2 regions of the uncultured Megamonas sp. genome follow, and region 1 is predicted to be linked to the other one. Evidence: riboswitches for the same ligand, from Rfam matches in the RefSeq annotation. Region 1 holds a riboswitch; the other holds the start of a gene.
The links. A riboswitch is a leader RNA that binds a small molecule or an ion and turns the genes downstream of it on or off. The one in region 1 is predicted to bind ZMP and ZTP.
Positions count from the first base shown of each region.

Region 2: linked by a shared signal. The riboswitch ahead of Q5I67_RS03175 (phosphoribosylaminoimidazolecarboxamide formyltransferase) and the one ahead of Q5I67_RS00935 (formate--tetrahydrofolate ligase) in region 1 are both predicted to bind ZMP and ZTP.

Region 1 is NZ_CAUBSM010000001.1:178,573-187,611, forward strand. Features, by position in the region: gene Q5I67_RS00895 (MBL fold metallo-hydrolase) at 1-367, opposite strand, end outside; gene Q5I67_RS00900 (polyprenyl synthetase family protein) at 634-1,593, shown strand; gene tatA (twin-arginine translocase TatA/TatE family subunit) at 1,624-1,971, shown strand; gene Q5I67_RS00910 (twin-arginine translocase TatA/TatE family subunit) at 2,049-2,240, shown strand; gene tatC (twin-arginine translocase subunit TatC) at 2,252-3,046, shown strand; gene Q5I67_RS00920 (menaquinone biosynthesis decarboxylase) at 3,093-4,553, shown strand; gene Q5I67_RS00925 (4-hydroxybenzoate octaprenyltransferase) at 4,546-5,394, shown strand; gene Q5I67_RS00930 (bifunctional 5,10-methylenetetrahydrofolate dehydrogenase/5,10-methenyltetrahydrofolate cyclohydrolase) at 5,412-6,278, shown strand; ZMP/ZTP riboswitch at 6,312-6,397, shown strand; gene Q5I67_RS00935 (formate--tetrahydrofolate ligase) at 6,514-8,184, shown strand; gene Q5I67_RS00940 (MFS transporter) at 8,263-9,039, opposite strand, start outside.
Region 2 is NZ_CAUBSM010000002.1:248,108-257,146, reverse strand. Features, by position in the region: gene Q5I67_RS03195 (FGGY family carbohydrate kinase) at 45-332, opposite strand; gene deoC (deoxyribose-phosphate aldolase) at 347-1,009, opposite strand; gene Q5I67_RS03185 (GntR family transcriptional regulator) at 1,138-1,905, shown strand; gene Q5I67_RS03180 (hypothetical protein) at 1,937-2,335, opposite strand; gene Q5I67_RS03175 (phosphoribosylaminoimidazolecarboxamide formyltransferase) at 2,461-3,636, opposite strand; ZMP/ZTP riboswitch at 3,677-3,756, opposite strand; gene pfkA (6-phosphofructokinase) at 3,914-4,882, shown strand; gene Q5I67_RS03165 (AzlD domain-containing protein) at 4,931-5,236, opposite strand; gene Q5I67_RS03160 (AzlC family ABC transporter permease) at 5,229-5,996, opposite strand; gene Q5I67_RS03155 (LysR family transcriptional regulator) at 6,129-7,007, shown strand; gene Q5I67_RS03150 (homocysteine S-methyltransferase family protein) at 7,082-9,039, opposite strand, start outside.

The sequences.
Region 1 (9,039 bases):
TATTTTTGCCAATTTGTGCTAAGTCTTTCTTTTTCAATGTTAAATTTGCAATAGTTTCTACTACCATTTTTACTTTATCATGACAATAGATATGCAATTTACCTCCATATTTTCCTTGATTTATCAATGTAGCTATTTTGCGTACTACCCAAATCACACCAAGTACATGGTCTGTATGAGCATGTGTAACGAATAAATGATGTATTTTCGTCATGTCAACTTTAGCTTTTTCTAATTGAGCTAAAATACCATTTCCACCACCAGCATCAACTAAAAAATACTCATCATTTGTATTTATAGCAAAACATGTATTAAAACATTTCGTAACCATTGCATTTCCTGTTCCTAATAATATTAATTTTCTCATCTTTAGCACCTCTATTGATTGTGATAGCTGTTATTATTTATTATACCACAAAAGCATATTTCTAGTGTTTATTTTACTATTTTATATATTTACACATGATAAAATCCATATTTTAACGTATTTCACTTTTATTATTTTTTATTTATCATTGAAGATATTCATATAATAATAATTTATTGTTTACTAATATGTCTATTTTGTAGTAAACTTAATTAAGTTAGTAATTCGAAATATGCAGGTGATATAATTTGTTGACAACAAACAAAATGTTTTTCATTATTAAGAAAGATTTATCATCGCTAGAAAATTTATTACATGAGACGGTTACATCTCCTGTTGACCTTATAACTGATATCGGAAATCATCTTATAAGCTCTGGTGGGAAACGCATCCGACCCGCATTATATCTTCTAGCGACTAAAAGCAATCCTAATTTAGATAAAGATTATGTATTGCCTCTGGCTATGGCACTTGAAATGATTCATACTGCCTCACTTGTTCATGATGATGTATTAGACAAAGCTTCTACTCGCCGTGGCATAGCAACAGCTAATGCTAAATGGGGAAATAATATTGCTGTACTCACTGGAGATTATCTTTTTGCTAAGGCATTTGCTGCTATTGCCAAAAATGACTATGGTACACGTATTTCTGAACGTTTAGCTACTATTGTATGTGATTTAAGTGAAGGCGAAATTTTACAAAATCATTTTGGTTATAGTATACCTGATTCTATGGATATATATTATGATCGTATCGCCAAAAAAACAGCTAATTTCATCGCTACTAGCTGTGAAATTGGTGCTATTATAGCCAAACTTTCTGAAGCAGAAATATCTGCTCTTCGTGAATACGGCTATTGTATTGGTATGGCTTTCCAAATAGTTGATGATATTTTAGACTTAACATCTGATTCCAAAAAAATTGGCAAACCTGCTGGTAATGATATTTTACAAGGTGTAATCACACTTCCTGTAATTCATGCTTACAATCACAGTCCTAATAAAGACGAGTTAAAAAATATCATCGAAAATCGTCAAATGAGTTTAGATGAATTAAATCGTGCTATTTCCATTGTCAAAGAATCTGATAGTATTGATTTTGCTAGACAAACTGTTGCAGAATTTTTAACACGAGCTAAAAATATTTTACCTGATAGTTTACCAAAATCAGTAAGAAATTCTTTCATTGAAATAGCTGACTTTATTGGTAATCGTGATTATTAAAATAATTTAATTCTAACTGAGGTGACTTAAATGTTTGGTATTGGTTTTCCTGAGCTTATTCTCATCTTAATTATCGGCCTTATTGTCTTTGGTCCTGGTAAATTACCAGAAATCGGTCGTGCTGTAGGTAAAGGCTTACAAGAATTTAAAAAAGCCACTTCGGACTTAACAAACACTGTTAACAATCCTACCAATAATGCTTCTATTACACCTACACCACCTAATCCAGCTAATCCAGAGCAACCAGCCGTAGCTCCTGTATTTATGAAGGAAACTACACCTAGTGAAAAAGTTGCTGCAACTGCTCAAAAAACAGAAACTACGACTGAAGTAAAAGCTCCTATTAATAACGAGAATAATGAAAAATCTACTAAATAAATATTTAAATATTTTATAAACAGATATTTAGTTCATTAGCTTATTTATTAAATAAAATAAAAATAAAGGTGATTTAAATGTATAGTATTGGTATTCCTGAACTCATATTAATTTTGGTTATTGCTTTGGTAGTATTTGGTCCTGGCAAATTACCAGAAATTGGTAAAGCTGTAGGCAAAAGTCTTCGTGAATTTCGTTCTGCTTCTACAGAAGATACAACAAAAACTATCGATGTTAAAAATGAAGACGAAAAAAAAGATAAAAAGTGAGGTAGCGATTTATGTCTCAAGATATGAACGAACATACTTCTGCTAATACTGTCACTGCTCCTACTTCAGAAAATCTTCCTTCAACTGAAGTCAGCGAACAAACAAATACAAATAATGGCAGTATGTCCATTATTGCTCATCTTACGGAACTAAGAAAACGCCTTATTCGTTCACTAATCGCTATAGGTATTGGTAGCTGTGTTGCTTATTATTTTATTGAAGACATAATGCACATCTTAACAGGCCCTGCTGGAAAGCTTTATTATATGCAACCAGCAGAGGCATTTTTTACTTATATAAAAGTTGCTTTATTTGTCGGATTTTTACTTGCCCTACCTGTAGTCTTATATCAAATATGGCGATTTATCTTACCTGCCCTCATCGGCATGGAAAGATATCTAATTTCTGTTATAGTTCCAGTTTCTTTAATTTTATTCTTATCTGGTTTAGCATTTTCCTTCTTCTTTGTTATGCCTGCCGGAATAAAATTTTTAATGGGTTTTAGTACAGAAGAATTACAACCTATGTTTTCGCTAAAGCAATATTTTGATTTTGTCATCGCATTTCTATTGCCATTTGGTTTCATATTTGAAATGCCTCTAGCCATTATCTTGTTAGCTAAAGTAGGTATTGTTTCTTCAAAATTCTTAGCAAAACAACAACGCATTGTTATCTTCTTGACCTTTGTCATTGGTGCTATCATTTCACCAACTCCAGATATATTTTCACAATCTATGATTGCTATACCTATGATTTTACTTTATGAAATAAGTTATGTCATAGTTCGTTTTGCTATGAAAAAATAAATATATTAATTTTAAATATGCAATGTAAAATAAAGGAGCGATTTTTTTGGCTTTTTATGATTTAAGAGAATTTATCAATGCTCTAGAGTCTCGTGGTATGCTCAAACGCATCAAAACTCCTGTTGATTGTAATTTAGAAATCACTGAAATTACCGACCGCGTTTCTAAAATGGAAGGTAAAAAAAATGTGGCTCTACTATTTGAAAATGTAAAAGGCTATGATATGCCTGTTCTCATGAACGCATTTGGTAGTATGGAACGCTTAGCTCTAGCTTTTGGCGTAGATGATATTGAAGAAATTCCTAATGAACTTCGTGAAATCTTGAAATTACCTTATATTTCTCTTCAAAATAAAATGGATTTAATCCATATTATTCCAACTGCAAAACGAGCTATCAATTTCCCTAAATACGTAAAAAAAGCACCTTGTCAGGAAGTAGTTATCACAGATAATCCTACTTTAGATAAGTTCCCTATTTTAAAATGTTGGCCACAAGACGGTGGGCCATTCATTACTTTACCACTTGTATTTACTCGCAATCCAAAAACAGGTAAACGCAATGTCGGTATGTATCGTTTACAAAAATATGATGGACAAACAACAGGTATGCATTGGCATTTACACAAAGACGGTGCTAGCAATTATCGTGCTTATAAAGAAATGGGCAAAGATAAAATTGAAGTTGCCGTTGCCATCGGTACAGATCCTGTTATCACATACGCAGCTACTGCTCCACTTCCTCGCGACATCGATGAAATGGTATTTGCAGGTTTTTTACGTAAAAAATCTGTCGAAATGGTAAAATGTAAAACTGTAGATGTTGAAGTACCTGCTTGCAGTGAGATCGTACTTGAAGGATATGTAAATATTGGTGAAACTCGTCGTGAAGGTCCATTTGGTGACCACACTGGTTATTATTCCTTAGCTGATGATTATCCAGTATTCCATATCACATGTATAACGCATCGCAAAAATCCTATCTATGCCGCTACTATAGTTGGTAAACCTCCTATGGAAGATTGCTTCTTAGCCAAAGCTACAGAACGTATTTTCTTACCATTATTACAGCAAACATTACCAGAAATCCGCGATATTAACTTCCCACTTGAAGGTGTATTCCATGATTGTGTAATGGTTTCCATCAAAAAAACATATCCTCAACAAGCCAAAAAAGTAATGCATGCTATTTGGGGTATGGGACAAATGATGTTCACCAAAATGATCATTGTCGTTGATGAACACGTTGATGTTCAAAAAGAAAAAGAAGTTTGGTGGCGTGTATTCAATAATATTGACGCAAAACAGGATATTGTAATGGTTGATGGTCCACTTGATGCCTTAGACCACTCTTCACCAATGGCAAAATGGGGTACAAAAATAGGTATTGATGCTACAAAAACATGGCCAGAAGAAGGACATACTCGTGAATGGCCAGATGAAATTACCATGTCTGACGATGTTAAAAAAATTGTAGATGCAAAATGGCAGGAACTCGGTCTTGAGTAAATTATCTGCTCATATTAATAATATAGCTCTTCATCATTCTGTATTTGCCCTACCCTTTGCTTATATGGGACTTTTCCTTGCAGCAAAGGGTATCCCTACATTTCATGATTTTTTATGGGTAACACTTGCAATGATTGGAGCTAGAAGCTCTGCTTTAGCTATGGACAATCTAGTCGATTTAAAATTTGATAAACAACAAAATCGCATGTCTAAACGCCCATTAGTTACTGGAGCAATTAAACCTATTGAAGTTATTATTTTAATCATCGTCAGTCTATTTATATTTTTATTTTCCGCAAGTCAACTTGCACCAATCTGTTTAAAATTAACACCTATTTGCTTATTTTTCTTATTATTTTATCCTTATACAAAGAGATTTACTTTTCTTTGTCACTATTTTTTAGGTGTAGCTTTAGCCATGGCACCTGCAGGTGGTTATATCGCTGTCACAGGTGAATTGCCTTTTGGCATCATCTTATTAAGTGGTGGTGTTTGTTTATGGATTGGCAGTTTCGATGTTATCTATGGTAGCCAAGATCGCCAATTTGATTTAGACCACAAACTTCATTCTATGGCAACACAGTTTGGTGTAGCTAATGCTCATAAAATAGCTGCTTTTTTCCATTTCGTTTCTATTTTATGCTTTATTGGTGCTGGTATTTACTTTAATTTATCCTTTATCTATTATATTGGAGTATTCATAGCTATCTTAACTTTAATCTATCAACATAGCCTTATTACTCCATATGATTTCAGTCGCTTGACTCAAGTTTATTTCATGCGTAATGGCATTGTTTCTATTGTCATATTCATATTTACGCTGATTGATATTCTAAGTTAATAAAAGAGGTGTTATCCTTGAGTGCACAAATTTTATCTGGTAAAGTATTTGCCAGCCAATTTAAAGAAGAAGCTAAACAAGAAGCTTTATCCCTCAAAGAAAAATATAATGTGACCCCTGGTCTTGCTGTCATCATCGTTGGCTCTAATCCAGCTTCTAAAGTATATGTTGCCAATAAACATCGTACTTGCGAAGAAATCGGCATCTATTCTGAAGTAATTGAAATGCCTGAAACCACTACAAAAAAAGAGCTCATCGCTAAAATTGATGAACTAAACAATCGACAAGATATCCATGGTATATTAGTTCAATTACCTCTTCCTGAAGCTATTGCCAAAGAGGAAGCCGATATATTAAATGCTATTATGCCAATAAAAGATGTCGATGGCTTCCATCCTGTAAATGTAGGTAAACTCATGACAGGTCAAAAAGATTGTATGATTCCCTGTACACCTCATGGTTGCCTAAAAATGCTCCAAGCAGCTAATATCAATATAGATGGTGCTCATGCTGTTATCGTTGGTCGCAGTAATATTGTAGGTAAACCTATGGCTCAATTATTACTCTCTCAAAATGCTACTGTGACTATCTGTCATTCACATACGCACAATCTCAAAGAAATTTGTCAAAGTGCTGATATATTAGTAGCAGCTGTTGGTAGACCTCATTTTATCACTGCTGATATGATAAAACCTGGTGCTACAGTAATTGATGTAGGTATCAACCGCATTGCACCAAAAAAATTAGTTGGCGATGTGGACTTTGATAATGCTGTAGAAGTAGCTGGTGCTATAACTCCTGTGCCAGGCGGTGTAGGTCTACTCACTATTGCTATGCTCATGCAAAATGCTATTACTGCTGCAAAATTACAACTTGCTAAATAAAATTGCCTTTGCTATAATAAAAGCATAATTTCATAAATAGTATGGAACTGACGGATTTTAGTGGAATTAACCACATGAACCGTACTATTATCAAAACGTCGACCGTCTGGGCATAAATAACATATGCTCAGGCGTTTTTTTATGTCTAAGTATATGTTTGGCAAAAATTTTATTGCCTTTTTTCAAAATATATAATACTATCAAATTAGCTTAATTATTGGAGGTATTAAACCACATGAAAACAGACGTGCAAATTGCTCAAGAAGCTACTATGGAACCTATTGCTAAAATCGCTCAACATCTTGAAATTCCTGAAGATGAACTCGAATTATACGGAAAATATAAAGCTAAAATTTCTTTAAACTATTGGAATACAACTCTTCAGAAAAAAGAAAATGGTAAACTCATTTTAGTAACAGCAATTAACCCAACTCCTGCTGGTGAAGGTAAAACAACTACTAGTATCGGTCTTGGCGATGCTCTTCACAAACTTGGCAAAAAAACTGCAATCGCTCTTCGTGAACCTTCCTTAGGTCCATGCTTTGGTATGAAAGGCGGTGCAGCTGGCGGTGGTTATGCTCAAGTAGTGCCAATGGAAGATATCAATCTTCATTTCACTGGCGATTTCCATGCTATAACATCTGCTCACAATTTACTTGCTGCTGTTATCGATAACCATATCCAACAGGGCAATGCTCTTGATTTAGATGTTCGTCGCATCACTTGGAAACGCGTTGTTGATTTAAATGACCGTGCTCTTCGTAACATCATCTGTGGTTTAGGTGGTAAAGCTCATGGTGTACCACGTGAAACAGGATTTGATATCACTGTTGCATCTGAAATGATGGCTATTTTATGCTTGACTTCCGACCTTGAAGACATGAAAAAACGTCTTGGCAATATCATCATCGGTTACACTAGAAGTGGTCGTCCTGTTCGTGCTGAAGAATTAAATGTAACAGGTGCTTTGACATTATTATTCAAAGATGCAATTAAACCAAACCTTGTACAAACTCTTGAAGGCACTCCTGCTCTTATTCATGGTGGTCCTTTTGCTAATATCGCTCATGGTTGCAATAGTGTAATGGCTACTAAATACGCTTTAAAAATGGCTGATTACACTGTCACTGAAGCAGGTTTCGGTGCTGACCTTGGTGCTGAAAAATTCCTTGATATCAAATGTCGTTTCACAGGATTTAAACCTGATGCAGTAGTAATCGTTGCTACTATTCGTGCTTTAAAAATGCATGGTGGTCTTGCAAAAACTGAACTTGGTACAGAAAATATTGAAGCACTCAAAAAAGGCATGACTAACCTTGCTAAACACATCGAAAACATTCAAAAATTCGGTTTACCAATCGTTGTAGCTATAAATGCTTTCCCTACTGACACTGAAAATGAACTTCAAGAATTAAAAGCTCTTTGCGAATCCATGGGAGCTTCTGTAAGTATTTCCGAAGCTTGGGCAAAAGGTGGCGAAGGTGCTATTGACCTTGCTCAAAAAGTTATTGAAGCAACTGAAAAACCATCCAACTTCCAATACATGTATGATGTAAATGATTCTATTAAAGATAAAATCAATGCTATCGCTACAAAAATCTATGGTGCAGATGGCGTAAATTATACACCTGCTGCCGAAAAAACTATTGCAGAATTTGAAGCTGCTGGTCTTGATAAAATGCCAATTTGCATGGCCAAAACTCAATATTCTTTAAGTGATGACCAATTCAAATTAGGTGCACCAACAGGATTTAAAATCACTGTTCGCGAACTTCGCATCAGTGCTGGTGCAGGCTTTATCGTAGCTTTAACTGGTAATATCTTAACAATGCCAGGTCTTCCTAAAAAACCTGCTGCTGAAAATATGGATATTGATATCAATGGAAAAATCACAGGTTTATTCTGATTTTATCTGCTAAACTAAATCTAATTATCGACAAAAATAAAAACCCCAAAAGCTATCTTAAACTTTTGGGGTTTTACTTTATCCTCTTTTATTAAATTTGGTCATATTTTTTAACAATTTAATATTAACAAGCATAGCAATTATAGCAAAAATAGCACCGCCTAAACCAACAAAAGGCATTGAAACTAAATTTATGATGACTCCACCACAAGCTGAACCAATAGCTATACCAACATTAAATGATACTGGATTTAATGCAGAGGCCAAAGCCACAGCTTCTGGTTTTTCTCTTTTAGCAGTCCTCAAAAAATGTAATTGTGCTGGTGAATTTTGCAAATACATAATTACACCCATTATTAAAATATTTATCAATCCTAAATATAAATTATAACTAGTAAAAGCAATTGCAAATAAACAAATAGCTTGTAAAAAATACACTATTGGCATTTTTTTCATGCCACCTAAACCAGCAATTCTTCCTGAAATTAAATTACTGATAATTGTACTGATACCAAATAAACTCAATACTACACTAGTCATCGCCACTGGTATCTGTACATATTGCTGTAAAATAGGCGTCATATATGTATAAAACACGTAACTACCAGCTGCACTACAAATTACTATAAACATACAATAATTTATACGCATACTCTTTAATAAAGCAAACTGGCTTATCAAATTTGATTTTTTACCCTTACCTACATTAGGTAAATAATGCCATAATAAAAACAAAATAAAAATACTAATTATGGATAATAGTAAAAATGTCATTCTCCAATTGACCATCTGACAAATAATTGTACCAATAGGCACACCAAAAACAGACGCAATACTAAAACCCGAGAAAATCCA
Region 2 (9,039 bases), on a different contig from region 1:
AAAATTAATATTATCACTATCTTTGTAAGAGCCACCACAAGTAGTTATATTATCAATAGCACACATATCTTCATTACACAGACACAACCCATCATTTGGCCACTAAAGGATATAGCTAAAATATCTTTAGGATTAATATTTTTTATTAATGTTTTAGTGGTAGCTATGACAGCTTGCCACCAATCGTTAGGATTTTGTTCTGCCCAGTTATTATTAGAGTAATAAACATCATAATTATATGTGCAACTAGCGATGAGTTGCCCTTCTGTAGAAAATAAAGTAGCTTTATTTCCAGATGTTCCTAAGTCGTGAGCTGGTAAGTATTTACCCATAGGTATGCTCCTAATTATTTATTATTGTATGCTTCTGTGATTTTTATAGCAGAAGATGTGCCAATTCTTTCAGCACCAGCTTCAATCATTTTTAAGCAAGTATCTAAATCGCGAATTCCACCAGCGGCTTTTACTTTTACTGTGTCTTTGACAATGCTTTTCATGAGTTTTACATCTTCAACTGTAGCGCCACCTGTACCAAAGCCTGTAGAAGTTTTGATGAAGTCTGGTTTTACTTCAAGTGCTATTTCGCATAATTTAATTTTTTCTTCATCAGTAAGATAGCAATTTTCAAAAATAACTTTAGAAATTACATTATGTTTTCTGCAAACATCTACTATTTGAGTCATTTCTTCTTTGATATAATCATAATTTTTTTCTTTTAATTCTGTAATATTAATTACATAATCAATTTCATCTGCACCGTTTGCAATAGCATCTTTAGTTTCAAAGACTTTAGTTTCAATTGTAGTTTGCCCTAAAGGAAAACTAATAGCAGCACCTACATGAATGTCAGTTCCTGTTAAAAGTTCTTTGCATAATTTTGTCTGTGTAGAATTGATAGCTACCATCATAAAATCATATTTTTTAGCTTCTTCGCAAAGTTTAGCCATATCTTCTCTAGTAGCATAAGGTTTTAAACATGTGTGATCAAAGTATTTACTAAATTTATTCATAGTTATCGCTCTTTTCTTTGTTATTATGTAATTACATAATAACAAAATAACAAAATTAAGTCAATATATAATAACTTATTGATAAAAGATAGTTAATATTTTATAATTTTTTTGAAAGGAGATTATAAATGAATTCGATATATGAACAATTAAAAATAGATAGAACAGTTCCTATTCCGCTATATTATCAAATAAAAACTTTTATGATAAAGCATATTGAAGATAATAGCTTAAAAGATGGTGAATTAGTTCCACCAGAAGAAGAATTATGCGCATATTTAAATGTTTCAAGACCGACAGTTAGACAAGCGTTTTTAGAATTAGTACATGAAGGTTATTTAAATAGAATTAAATCAAAAGGGACATTTGTTACTCGTCCTAAAATTGCTGGAGATTTTATTCAAAAAATCCAAACATATAATCAAGAGATGCAATATTATGGATTAAAGCCTAAAACGAAGCTTTTATCTATATCAGAAATAGATGTTTTTGCTGAAGTTATGGAAAAATTGAAGCTAATAGAAAAAGATAAAGTTATTTGTCTTGAACGTTTGCGCTATGCCGATGATAAACCTATAGTTTATGTTAAAACTTTTATACCTGTGAAATTATGTAAGGGTTTAATTGATGAAGATTTAGAGCAAAATTCTTTATACGATACTCTGAAAACAAAATATAATATAGAGATTGCTCATATTAATCGTCAAATTCATGCAACAGTTGCTGACCCTTATTTATCTGATTTATTGGGTATTATGGAAAATGCTCCATTATTATATATAACAACGGTTGCATATAATCAAAATGATATTCCATTTGAATATTCATTGGCATCTTATCGAGCAGATATGTATAAAATGAATGTAGATTTATATAAAGATAAGTATTATAAATAAAAAAATGGCACTAACATAGTTAGTGCCATTTTTATAATCCTGTCCCTATAGAGATAAGACGATAATAATCTTTTTCTTTAATAAGTTGCATATAATTTGATTTATTAATAATCCAATTGTTTTCTTGTTTAGTCCCATTACCGGGCAGCCAAAAATCATCATCACCTGATTGAACTGAAAATACTACAAGGTATATAGTTGGTTCATTAGGTACACTATATACAGATATATCTTTATAATCAAAGATTTTACCATTAGCAAAAAGACTTTTATTTTTATGATAAGATAGTTCTTGTTTGACAATAGTATAAACAATTTCTTTATCAGTCATATTGATAGTTTCTTTTAGTGGTAATGTATCTGGATAAGGTACAATTAGTGAATGACTAGAATAATATAAGTTTAGACTAATGAGTGTAAGTAAAATCAAATATATTTTTAATGAGTTTGTTTTTTTATATAATTTAAGAAAAAATATACAAAAAATACTTATTAAAATTAGAATACATATTGAATAAAAAAGATTAATATTCATTATAATTCTATTTATTAAAATTAATGATGGAATAAACGAATTCCTACAAATGCCATTGCCATATTGTATTTATCGCAAGTTTCAATAACATTATCATCACGGATAGAACCACCGCTTTGAGCGACAAATTCTACACCAGATTTATGAGCACGTTCGATATTATCACCGAATGGGAAGAATGCATCAGAACCAAGAGATACACCTTTTACCTGAGCGAGCCAAGCATCTTTTTCTTCTTTAGTGAATACTGGTGGTTTTTCAGTGAATACGCGTTTCCAATCATCGCCGCCGAGTAAATCCATATATTCATCGGAGATATATACATCAATTGCATTATCGCGGTCTGGACGGCGAACATCTGGTTTGAATGGTAAGTTCAATACTTGAGGAGCTTGACGTAAATGCCAAATATCTGCTTTATTACCAGCAAGACGAGTGCAATGTACACGGGATTGCTGACCTGCACCGATACCGATAGCTTGTCCGTCTTTAGCATAGCATACAGAGTTGGATTGAGTGTATTTTAATGTGATTAAAGCAATAAGTAAATCGCGTTTTGCTTCATCTGTGATATTTTTATTTTGTGTAGGAATGTTATTGAATAATTCTTCAGTGATTTTAATATCATTGCGTTTTTGTTCAAAAGTAACGCCAAAAACTTCTTTTGTTTCAAGTTCAGGTGCTTTGTAATCAGGGTTCATTTGAATTACAAGATAATTACCTTTACGTTTTGTTTTTAAGATTTCTAAAGCTTCAGCACTGTAAGATGGAGCAATAATACCATCGGATACTTCACGAGCTAAGAAACGAGCTGTAGCAGCATCACATTCATCGGAAAGTGCAGCAAAATCGCCATAGGAAGACATGCGGTCTGCACCACGAGCACGAATATATGCTGTAGCCATAGGTGTGAGTTCAACACCTTCAACAAAATACATTTTTTTCAATGTTTCGGATAAAGGAACAGCAACAGCAGCACCAGCAGGGCTTACATGTTTAAAAGATGCAGCAGCTGGAAGACCTGTAGCTTCTTTTAATTCACGAACTAATTGCCAACTATTAAAGGCATCTAAAAGATTAATATAACCTGGACGGCCATTTAAAACAGTGAAAGGTAAATCTTGTCCATCTTTCATAAAAACGCGAGCAGGTTTCTGATTAGGGTTACATCCGTATTTTAATTCCATAGAATTCATTTACGATATTCCTCCTGTAAAATAAATATAATACTATTAGATTTGTTGCCCAGACGGTCGGCTAGATAAATTCTGTGCTTCATGTGGTTAACTCCACTTCCGTCAGTTACACAGATTGTTAACTAAAATTTATCATTTTAAAGTATAAGTTGTCAAGCTAGGTAATAATATTGTTTATTTGTAGATGTACTTTTTACAGAATATACAAGGAGATTAGTTATCATTTAGCGAATAAAATAAATAAAAGATGTTGTTTCATTTTTAAGGAGGTTTTTATATGTCAGTAGAAAATATTGCTGTATTAACAAGTGGTACAGATGCACCAGGGATGAATGCGGCTATTAGAGCTGTTGTTAGGATCGCAATTAATAATAATGTGCGTATATGGGGTGTTTATGATGGATATAGAGGCTTAGTTGATGATAATATGGAAGAATTAACTTCTATATCTGTAGCTGATATTATCCAGCGTGGCGGTACTTTCTTGGGTACAAGTTTTTGTAAGCGTTTCCGCACAAAAGAAGGTCGTCAATTAGCTTATGAAAATCTAAAGAAACACAATATTGATGCTTTAATTGTCATCGGTGGTGATGGTAGTTTACGCGGAGCAGAAGAATTTGAACGTGAAACAGGCTTTTCTGTAATTGGTATTCCAGCTACTATTGAAAATGATATTTGGGGAACTGATTATGCTATTGGTACAGATACAGCTGTAAATACTATTTTGCAAGCAATTAATGAAATCCGTGATACTGCAAAAGCACATCGTCGTACATTTATTATTGAAGTAATGGGCAATAAATGTGGTTGGCTTGCTACATACTCAGCAGTTGCTGGTGGTGGAAATATGGTCATTGTACCAGAAGAAGAATATGATAAAGAAAAAATTATTAATAAAGTACAAAAATTACATGATGAAGGTAAATCTTATTTAGTAATTTTAGCTTCTGAAGGTACTGGCGATATGCAAGAACTAGTTAAAGAATTAGAAGCTAGAACAGGCATTTCTACACGTTTGACTGTTTTAGGTTTAGTTCAACGTGGTGGTTCACCAACAGCTAATGATCGTGTATTTGCAAGCGTTTTAGGTGAACAAGCAACCCTTGCAGCTATTTCTGGACTTCATAATATTGCATTTGGCATGCAACGTGGCAAAATTGTTTGTATTGATTTACATGATGCTATTACAAATAAAAAAGAATATCCAGAAGAATTAAGACACTTAGCAGAAGTGATTTCTCTTTAATGAAAAATAAAACCCCTAGATTATTAATCTAGGGGTTTTGTACATAAATTATAAAAGTAAAAGTTCTACAACAAATACAGATAAACAACAAGAAGAAGCCACTTGGAATAAATTACCACCAAACCATGAAAGTATGATGCCAATGACAAGAGCGATAGCTCCAGAAATAGGAGTTTGTGTCACTTCGATGATAGCAGGAAAAGTCATAACTGCTAATGTAATATAAGGAACATAGTAAAGAAATGATTTTATAAGTGGATTTTTTATCTCTTTTTGAATTAATGTAAGTGGTAAAACACGAATGGCAAAGCTTGTTAAAGCCATGACTAAAATGTATATATATACCTCAGACATTTTGTTCACCATCCTTTGTTTTTATTGGATATAAAATGCTAGCGATCAAAGATAATACTATGGTCAAAATAATGATGCGTGTAGCACTGGATAATTCAGAAATATAAGGAAGATAAGTGGATAAATAACTAGTAATAAAGCTAATGATAACAAATACACCGATTACTTTATTTTTTCGTGCCGGTGGGATAATAACAGCTAGAAACATTCCATATAAGGCTACACTAAATGCACTCACTAATTGGACTGGCAATAGATTGCCTACAATAATTCCAAGTGCTGTACCTCCTGCCCAGCATGGCATAGTGATGAACATTGCACCAAAGTAATAAAAAGGATTTAAATAATTAGGTCTAGCGATGGATATAGCAAATAATTCATCTGTGATGTCAAAGCCGATTAGAATACGTTGATACCATGGAATATCTGGCGATAATTTTTGACTTAAGGCACAACTCATAATTAAGTAGCGAGAATTAGCGATTAAAATAACGAGAAATACTTCTATGTAAGTGGCCATTGTAGCAATAGAAGTGAAACCTGCATATTCACCTGCCGAAGCATTGACAAGAAAACTTGTTAGAAAACCTTGAAACGCTGTTAATCCTGCATTTTTAGCAGTAATTCCCAAAGAAAAAGAAACAGCTAGATAGCCTAAAGCAATAGGAACAGCATCATGTATACCATCTTTAAAAGCTTGTTTTTTCTCAGAGATATTGTTTATTGAACAAACATCGTCAGCAATATCTAATTCATTCATAATGATTTCCTCCATCTTAATTTTGTTTATAAATATGTATTTAGTATAGATATTATAGCAGTTATATTTACATTAAGAAAACGAATATTTATAATGATTGCATAAGAAAAACTAATGAGGTGCAATGAAAAAATGGTTTCACGTTATGGGATTTTTTGCAAAGTAATTGAAACGGGAAATTTTACTAAAGTAGCTAAAAAAGTAGGTTATTCGCAAAGTGCTGTAAGTCAAAGTATTAAAACTTTAGAACATGAACTTGGAACTATTTTAATTGATCGAAAAAAAGATGGTATAACACTTACTGATGATGGAAAAGCCTTTTATCCATACATACAAGCGATTTTTAGTGCTGAGCTTGCATTAAAGCAAAAACAACGAGAAATGAAAGGCTTAGAACATAGTACTATTCGCATCGGTACTTTTACAAGTGTGAGTAGAAATATTTTGCCACAATTGATGAAGAGTTTTAAGGTTTTATATCCTACAGTTAATTTTGTTTTAAAACAAGGTGAATATACAAGTATAAAAAAATGGATTTTACATGGGGAGATTGATTTTGGTTTTGTGAATAGTGATGTAGTCTCTGGTATCAATATGGAATTTTTGTATAGAGATGAAATGATGGCAGTCTTGCCTAAACATCATAAATTAGCAAATTGGCCGATTATATCTTTAGCCCAGTTAGCTAAGGAGTCTTTTATTTTGTTAGATGAAGGTCGTCATAGTGTGATCATGCACGCTTTTGCTGACTACAAATTAGAGCCACAGATTGAATATAAAGTTTATGATGATTATTCGATTTTAGCTATGGTAAAACAAGGTTTAGGGATATCTGCTATGTATAGTTTAGTTTTAAACGGATTTGAAGAAGGATTAGCTATTCGACCAATAAAAGAGCATCCTGAACGCAACGTAGCTTTAGCATGGCAAAATTGGGATACAATGTCACTAGCCTCGCGTAAATTTGTAGAATTTATAAAAAAAAATTTTGTCTTTGTACAAGAAAAATAAAAAAATGCAGAGCTTATGCTCTGCATTTTTTTTATTCAATTATCTTAAATCATTCTAATTTATAAATTTTAATCTTACTTATTAATAAGTTTTTTAGCAAGTTCTACAGCTTCCACGCCATCAGGAGCATAAGCATCTGCACCAACGTTATCAGCATATTCTTGAGTTACTACAGCACCACCGATCATAACTTTAGTAGAATAATCACTTTTATTTAACTCAGCAATAACCTCATCTATTTGTGTAATAGTAGTTGTCATCAAAGAACATAGACCAATCATATCGGCTTTATTATCTATAGCTGCTTTAATAATTTCTTCTTTATCGATATCTTTACCTAAATCAATAACCTTAAAACCATTATTTTCTAAAAGTGCTGATACGATATTTTTACCCAAATCATGGATATCGCCTTTTACAGTAGCAATGACGATAGTACCTTTATTACTTACACTATCAGCTGGAATACGTTCTTTGATTTTGATGAAAGCTTCACGCATAGCTTCAGCGGATAACATAACTTGTGGTAAAAAGATTTTTTTCGCACCGAAATCTTTGCCAACAACATTCATGGCGGCACTTAAAGCTTTATCTGTAATTTCATTTGGTTTATGCCCTTCATTTAAAGCTTGTTCTACCATTTGAGCGATGGATTCTTTTTCCCCACTGATTATAGCGGATTTGATATCTTCGATAATATCACCGCTAGATACTGCATTTTTAGCTTTGGCTACAGGGATATTTTGACCGGAATGATTAAGACTGTAATCACGACCATTAGGATCTTTAGCTAAAAGGGCATTAGAAGCACTCAAGGCATTTTGCATGGAGTCATCATAAGGATTCATGATTGGAGCATCTAATCCCATGGCTAAACACATAGTGAAGAATGTGCTATTGATAAGAGGACGATTTGGAAGTCCAAAGGATATATTGCTAAGTCCCATAGTGGAAGGAGCACCAATATGTTCGCGATAAAGTTTTAAAGTATTTAATACTTCATTACAAGCATTTTTATCGGCAGCTATAGTCATTACAAGGGCATCAAGTAAAAAGTCGTTGTCTTTTAAACCATGAGCTTTAGCTTCAGCAATGATTTTTTGAGCGATAGCGAGACGTTCTTTTGCTGTTTTAGGAATGCCTTCATCAGATAATGGCAAGCATAAGATTGCAGCACCATATCTTTTAGCTAATGGTATGAAATATTTTAGTCTATCAGGTTCTGCACTTACAGAATTGATGAGTGCTCTACCAGGATATGCTTTTAGTCCTGCCTCTAATGCTTTGACATCGCTTGTATCAATGGCAAGAGGTGTATTTACAAGTTGAGAGATTTCAGTGATAGCTTTGTGCATAGCTTTCGCTTGATCAATTCCAGCAACACCCATATTTACATCAAGGATTTGAGCACCAGCTTGAGTTTGTTCGATAGCTTCACGTTTTACAGAGATAAATGAACCGTTTTTTATTTCTTCAGCTAATTTTTTACGACCAGTAGGATTGATGCGTTCGCCGATTAATCTTGTAGGTAAATCTTTGCCGATAAATACAGTTTTTGAACGGCTGGCAAGGGCAAGATTAGGATTTGGTGCTTTGCGGATAGGTTCTGATACATCAGCTAAAGCTTCTTTAATCGCTTTGATATGAGCAGGCGTTGTTCCACAGCAACCACCGATATAAGTTGCACCAGCTTCTACAAGTTTTGGTGCCCATTTAGCCATATCTTCTGGAGTGAGTGGGAAGATGGTTTGACCATTTTCTAAATGTGGCATACCTGCATTTGCTTGTACGCTGATAGGGCAAGAACAATTATCGGCTAATTCTTTTATGATAGGGACTAATTGTTCAGGGCCTAAAGAGCAGTTGGCACCGATAATATCTGCCCCCATAGCTTCTAAGATGATAGCAGCTGATTGTGGATCTGTGCCAGTTACTGTTCTGCCATCTTCACTGAAGGATAATTGACAGATTACAGGTAAATCACAAGCATCTTTAGCAGCGAGAAGAGCAGCACGCATTTCTTGGATTTCAA